2 linked regions of the Azospirillum sp. TSH100 genome follow. The protein of the gene in region 2 interacts with the protein of the main gene of each other region in a pairwise test. Links are inferred from orthologs where the notes say so. Each region holds a gene or a part of one and is shown on either strand. Other genes may lie near its edges.

Region 1 (3,287 bases), on a different replicon or contig from region 2:
CTGGAACGCGCGATCACGCAAGGCACCATGTTCCTGCGGGCCCATGTGGAACTCGATCCCCTGGTTGGGCTGCGCAGTTTCGAGGCGATGAAGCGGCTCAAGCGGGAGTATGCCTTCGCCGTCGATCTGTCCATCTGCGTCTTCCCACAGGAGGGGATGACCCACGACCCGGCGGTCGAAGGGTTGCTGACCCAGGCCCTGGCGGAGGGGGCCGATCTGCTGGGCGGCTGTCCCTACACCGATGCCGATCCGTCCTTGCAGATGGAGCGGATCTTCGCCCTGGCGGTGGCGCATGACGTCGATCTCGATTTCCATCTGGATTTCGATCTCGACCCCAGCTGGTCCCATCTGGAGGAAATCTGCCGACGGACGATGGCGGCGGGCTGGCAGGGGCGGGTCGCCGTCGGCCACGCCACCAAGCTCGCGGCTATCGACGATGCCGCACTGGCGCGGATGATCGCCCTTCTGGCCGATGCCGGGGTGGGGGTGACGGCCCTGCCCGCGACGGATCTCTATCTGAATGGGCGCGATGCCGGCCATCGCGCGCCGCGCGGGGTGGCGCCGGTCCACCTGCTGGCGGAAGGCGGCGTCACCGTCTCGGTCGCCACCAACAATGTCCTGAATCCCTTCACGCCCTTCGGCGACGGCTCTTTGCTCCGGATCGGCAATCTCTACGCCAACCTCATGCATCTGGGGCCCGAGAGCTTCGGCGATTGCCTGGAGATGATCTCGACCGGGGCCGCCCGGCTGATGCGGATCGCGGATTACGGGATCATGGTCGGCGGGCGGGCGGACCTGATCGTGCTCGATGCCGATGACGAGGCCGATGCCTTCGGCGGCATAGCGCCCCCTCTCATGGGGTTCAAGCATGGCCGCAGGAGTTTCGTCAGGCCTGCCGCCATGCTGGTCAGACCGTAGCCTTGAGCCGGCGCCCGACTGGTTGCCGGAACTGGATGCGGGGAGGGGACGGTCAGTCCTGCATCAGCGGTGCGCGGGTCGGGGCGTCGGCCAGAAGGTCTTGCGGCAACCCGATCTCGATGGCCAGCCCCCCCTGCGGGGCGCTGGTGGCCATGACCATTCCGCCGTGAGATTCGACGGCGCGGCGGGCGATGGCGAGGCCGAGACCGAAACCCGCCGTCGCCGGGGCCGTGGCATCCAGGCGCAGGAAAGGCTCGAATATCTTGTCGAGCATGTCCTCCGGCACGCCGGGGCCATGGTCGACGACGCTGACCCGCAGGCCTCCCTGGCCGGTGGCGGCCGTGACCTCGACAACAGTGCCCTCGGCGGTGAACTTCACCGCATTGCGGATGATGTTCTCGAAGGCCCGGCACAGCACCTCGGCCGCGACGGTGCAGACGAACGGACCGTCGGCCGTCAGCCGGACGCCGCGGCCGCAGGCTTCCGCCTCGAAGGCGGCATCGTCGACGATGGCGGCCAGCAGCTCGATCAGATCGACGCGCTCGCGGGAAATCACCTCGGAGCCGACCTCCAGCCGCGCCAGGGTCAGAAGCTCCCCGACCATGGCGTCTAGCCGGTCCGCCTCGCGGTCGATGCGCTCGACCATGGCGGCGGTCTTGCCCGGATTCTGACGCAGCAGGCCGATGGCCGCCTGCATGCGGGTCAGCGGCGAGCGCAGCTCGTGCGAGATGTCGTGCAGCAGGCGCTGGCGCCCCTCCACCAGCTGCTGGAGCCGGTCGGCCATGCGGTCGAAATCGCTGCCGAGTGCGGCGATCTCGTCGCGCCGCCCGCCCATGCGGTGGCGGACGCGGGTGGTGAAGTCGCCGCGCGACACGGCATGCAAGGCCCAGCTCAGCGTGCGCAGCGGACGCGACAGATACCAGGCGAGCACGCTGCTGAACAGCAAGGCCACCAGGCCGCCCGACACCAGCGGAATCAGGATGGACGGCTGGGGTTTGAGCGTCCAAACCGAGTCCAGTGCGGTGACGAGCGTGAAACGGCGGCCGTCATCGGCCTGCACGCTGCGGCTATAACCGGTCAGCGCGGCGGGGGAGCCGACCAGACGGCGGCCGTCATCGGTGAGCAGGGCCACCGGGGGGGCCGCCGGATCGGCGTTCCAATCGGCGATGGTGGCCACGGCGGCGTCCGTGCCCGACCGCTTGAGCAGGCCTTCCGCCGTCGACAGCAGAACCCCGGTCCGCACCGAGTCCAGATTGTCCATCGCATCGCGATAGCCGGCCAGATGCAGGTAGAAGACGCCGACGACGAAGGACAGCAGCATCGCCAGCCACAGCGACAGGAACAGCTTCCAGAACAGACCGCCCCGGCCGGGGCGGAGCAGGCGGGAAACGGGATTGGCCATGGTCAGTCGGTCACCAGCTGATAGCCCATGCCGCGCACCGTCTGGATCCAGGACCGGCCGTCGCCGCGGGTGCCGAGCTTCTGCCGAATGCTGCTGACATGGACGTCAATGCGCCGGTCGAACGGGCTGAGCGGGCGGCCGAGCGCCCGCTGCGACAGCTCCTGCTTGCTGATCAGATGGCCGGCGCCGCGGGCCAGAACCTCCAGCAGGTTGAATTCGGTGCCGGTCAGGTCGAGCGTCCGGCCGTCCAGCGTCGCCGTGCGGCTGCCAGGGCACAGCAGCAGCGGCCCGGCCTCGACGGTGGCGCCGGCCGCCGCTGGTGCCGGCTGCGGCTCGGTGCGGCGCAGGATGGCGCGCAGGCGCGCCACCAGCTCGCCCGGGGTGCAGGGCTTCGGCACATAGTCGTCGGCGCCGAGGTCCAGACCGGTGATGCGGTCGATGTTGTCGCCGCGCGCCGTCAGCATCAGCACGGGAACGCGGCTGGACTGGCGGATGCGGCGCAACGTCTCGATCCCGCTGAGGCGCGGCATCATCACGTCCAGCACCACGATGGCATAGCCGCCGCCAAGCGCCGCGGCCACGCCGTCCTCGCCATTGTGGACGGCATGGCCCTCGAAGTTCTCCTGCGCCAGATATTCGACGAGCATCGCCGTCAGCTCGACGTCGTCGTCGACAAGCAAGACCTTGATCATGCCACACACTCGATCCGGCAAGGCGGGGCTGTCAACGGCGATGAACTTCCGGAAAAGCGGTATCCTGCGACTTTTACCCAACTTTACGCTCACTTAACCCAGCTTGACACGAGGCCGCGCTATATCGGGCCGACCGATATGCTGATGGATCTTTGTGCGGGATGGGCAGTCTGTTTCGAAACGCCGCGGCGTTGGCCGCGGTCCTGATGCTGGGGGCTTGCGCGGTCGGGCCGGATTATGGCACGCCGGTGGCGGCGACGACCGCATGGTCGGCG
Region 2 (3,193 bases):
TGCGCCAGTTCTCCTTCTTCGCCTCGTAATCCGGGATGTGGAAGCCGGCGTTGCGGGCGATGGCCTCGGCTTCGCGCTGGGTGGCGATGAAGTCGTCGGGCAGGTCCCAGAACTGGGGCGGCGGCTCGAACAGCACGGCGGACAGGAACAGGTAGCCGGCGCGGATCTGCTTGGTGATGATCGACCGGTCCTCCACCGCCAGATGGGGATAGTCGCGCTCCATCACCGACATGCAGATCGCCATGTGGCGGCCTTCGTCGCGGCCGATGTTGCGGAAGGCCTCCTTGAACACCGGCTCGCTGCAGCCGGCCGCCATCTGGTGGAAGATGGTCGCCGCCGCGATCTCGCCCATCAGGAAGGAGCTGAACAGCACGGCCAGCGAGTATTTCGGAACCGCCTTCTTGTAGCCGTCCCAATAGCGCCCGCCATTGTAGTAGAGCCAATGGGCGTTCTTCTGGAGCCGGCGGCCGAGATCGGTCTTGGGCTCATAGGTCAGCGGGCTGGTGGCTTCCAGCAGCTTGGTGATCGCCAGGCCGCACATCTGCTCGTGGTTCTGCTCGTCACGGGTGACGGAGAAGAAGCAGCGGCGGACGGGGTCCTCCTCATGCACCTCGTAGGTCTTGATCAGCGCATGGGCGAAGACCGGCGGGGCCGACGCGTCGAACACCGACAGGATGGTCCACCAATAGGCGATGGCTTCCCGTTCCTCCCAGCTGTAGCGCGACACGTCGAAGCTGTCCCAGGGCAGCTTGGCCGGGTCCCAGTTCTCGCGCTGGGCGGCGGCATAAACCTCTTCCAGCTTCTTGGTCTGCGACACCCAGGACAGCGGATAGACGTTCGGCTGCGGCGTGGCGGGGGGCAACTCCATCGTGTTGGCGATGGGGGTGTAGTCCTTGGACATGGGGGCGTTTCCTCCGGGAGCATTCCGCGGGCGCTCACATTACCATCGGCGCCCTGTGGTCTTTATATGACACAAGAATTTTGCATTATCAACAATTCCTGTATCACGTTGTCGGCTGGGATGAATTCTATTAACCATCTGATTTCAAAAGGAATACGTGCGAATGCACCGAATTGATCCAGATCAATTCGTTCGCAAAGCGGATTTTTATCGGTGTTTGGGTATCAAAAGACCGGGCGTCAGCCGGCCGTGACGCTCTCCAGTCCGCCGAAGCGGCCGTGGAAGGAGGGCTGGGCGTCGGGCAGCGGGCCATTGGCGGTGGTCGCCGCCTGCATCAGGAAGGATTCCGACGGGCCGGCGAGGCGGCGGTAGAGATTGCGCGTCAGCATCCGCGATTCCTGGCCCGGCCAGTCCGCCGGCAGCAGGTCGGGCGGCAGCATCGGGTCGCGCAGCAGGATGCGGCGGAAATCATGGATCATCAGCGTGCGCAGGACGAAGCAGGCGGCGGGGTCCGGCGCCTCGGCGGCGTCGATCGCCGCCCAGACCGGACGGAAGTGATCCAGGAACGCCGCATAGTCGTGTTCGAGCTGGTCGATGTCCCAGCAGCCGCGCACCAGATCGCGCAGTGCGCCGAACCCTTCCGTCCGGTCCAGGCTGGCCTTCATGTGGACGATCTTGTCGGCGACCCCCAGTTCGGCCAGCGACCGGTGCATCGCCGCCTCGTCGCAGTTGGGATGGGCATAGACGGTGGCCGATGCGGCGCCGAAGCCCTGCCAGGTCAGCTCCCGCCGCAGGGCGTCGCGCGTCTCGGCATCCAGCGCGTTGGGCGGCACCATCAGCAGGTCCCAGCCGCGGTCCCATTCGCGCGCCAGCGGGGCGTAGATCCGCCGTTCGGCCGCGGCGAAGCGTTCCTTCCCGCTGTCGGTGACACGGTAAAAACTGCGCCGGCCGATCTGGGTGTTGGTCAGCCAGTCGTCCTTGCACAGCCGGAAGACCGAGGTGCGGATGATCCGCTCGCTCATCCCGAACCGGTCCATCAGTTCGATCAGGCTGCCCAGCCACAGCGATCCGCCATGCGGCAGCACCGCATCGCCATAGACGGTGATGATCAGCGACTTCGCCCGCGGCGCGATGGTCTCGGTCAGCTGGGCGGCAAGGTCTTCGGGGCGGCGCGGGCGAGCCATGCGGTGGGGGCGTCCTTGTCGGTGCGGCTTGCAGTGGAGGTGAAGCGAAGTCGGGTGGAGCGAGGGAGTTGTATACGAAACCCGGAGCCGGTTGGGCCAGTCCCACGACAGTGCAGGCCAGCCGGCCGGCATTCGATAGCGGGCTTTCCGGACTTTCCGTTTGACAATCATTAATGTGATACACTAGGTTGGAACTTCAAAGGAAATCTGTGTCATAAAACCAAATGACGATTCCCTGGGTCCAGGCCGGAGGGATCGCAAAGGAAAGGGGAGGCGGGCGGCAACATCCGTACTTAGATTGTGGTTGCGTCCGCCAAAATTTTTCTTCCGAAACCATTTCGTTTGAAACATTATGCAACGCAAATCGTTCCGCAGCGCCGGAATCGGGCCGCCGCCCGGTCCGGCTCCAAGCGGGGCAGCACTCGGGAGGACATGATGCGCAAAGGCCTGCTTGCCACCATTGCTTTCACTGCCGCTTTCACCGCCACGACTGCGGTGTCCGGCCTGCTGTCCGGGGCCGCCCAGGCCGCCGACCCGATCAAGGTCGGCGCCATCGTCTCGGCCACCGGCCCGGCCTCCTTCCTCGGCGATCCGGAGAAGAAGGTGCTGGAGCTGTATGCCGACCGCATCAACAAGGCGGGTGGCGTCGACGGCCGTCCGGTGCAGCTGACCGTCTATGACGACGGCGGCGCCGCCGACAAGGCCGCCTCCTTCACCAAACGCCTGATCGAGAGCGACGGCGTCGACGTGATCGTCGGCGGCACGACGACCGCGGCGACCATGGCGGCGGTGCCGCTGGTGGAGCGGGCCGGCGTGCCCTTCATCTCGCTGGCCGGCGCGGTGGTGATCGTGGAGCCGGTGAAGAAGTGGGTGTTCAAGACCCCGCACACCGACCGCATGGCCGCGGAAAAGGTGATGGAGGACATGAAGAAGCGCGGGCTGACCAAGCTGGCTCTGCTGTCCGAGGACAGCGGCTTCGGCAAATCGGGCCGCGAGCAGACCGTTGCCGTCGCCAAGGAGCGTGGGATCGAACTGGTCGCCGACGAGACCTATGGCGCCAAGGACACCGACGTCACCGCGCAGCTGACCAAGATCAAGAGCAACGCTT

Evidence for each region.
Region 1: the proteins of paaX (region 2) and E6C72_RS14875 interact in binary tests that used the Escherichia coli proteins (3 or more experiments, as listed by UniProt). The link is inferred for Azospirillum sp. TSH100 from one-to-one orthologs.

What each region holds. Positions count from the first base shown.
Region 1 is NZ_CP039635.1:491,636-494,922, reverse strand. Bases 146-3,115 are described here. They hold E6C72_RS14875 (ATP-binding protein), read right to left. Parts: upstream 2,321-3,115; coding sequence 971-2,320; downstream 146-970. Other genes in these bases: E6C72_RS14870 (response regulator), read right to left, coding at 2,323-3,012; E6C72_RS14880 (amidohydrolase family protein), read left to right, coding at 146-918. In the rest of the region: more of E6C72_RS14880, read left to right, coding at 1-145; E6C72_RS14865 (efflux transporter outer membrane subunit), read left to right, coding at 3,174-3,287. UniProt on the Escherichia coli protein: Histidine kinase member of the two-component regulatory system CpxA/CpxR which responds to envelope stress response by activating expression of downstream genes including cpxP, degP, dsbA and ppiA.
Region 2 is NZ_CP039634.1:471,301-474,493, reverse strand. Bases 114-2,989 are described here. They hold paaX (phenylacetic acid degradation operon negative regulatory protein PaaX), read right to left. Parts: upstream 2,086-2,989; coding sequence 1,141-2,085; downstream 114-1,140. Other genes in these bases: E6C72_RS02295 (ABC transporter substrate-binding protein), read left to right, coding at 2,521-2,989; E6C72_RS02305 (hypothetical protein), read right to left, coding at 114-901. In the rest of the region: more of E6C72_RS02305, read right to left, coding at 1-113; more of E6C72_RS02295, read left to right, coding at 2,990-3,193. UniProt on the Escherichia coli protein: Negative regulator of the paaZ and paaABCDEFGHIJK catabolic operons. Binds the consensus sequence 5'-WWTRTGATTCGYGWT-3'. Binding of PaaX is specifically inhibited by phenylacetyl-coenzyme A (PA-CoA).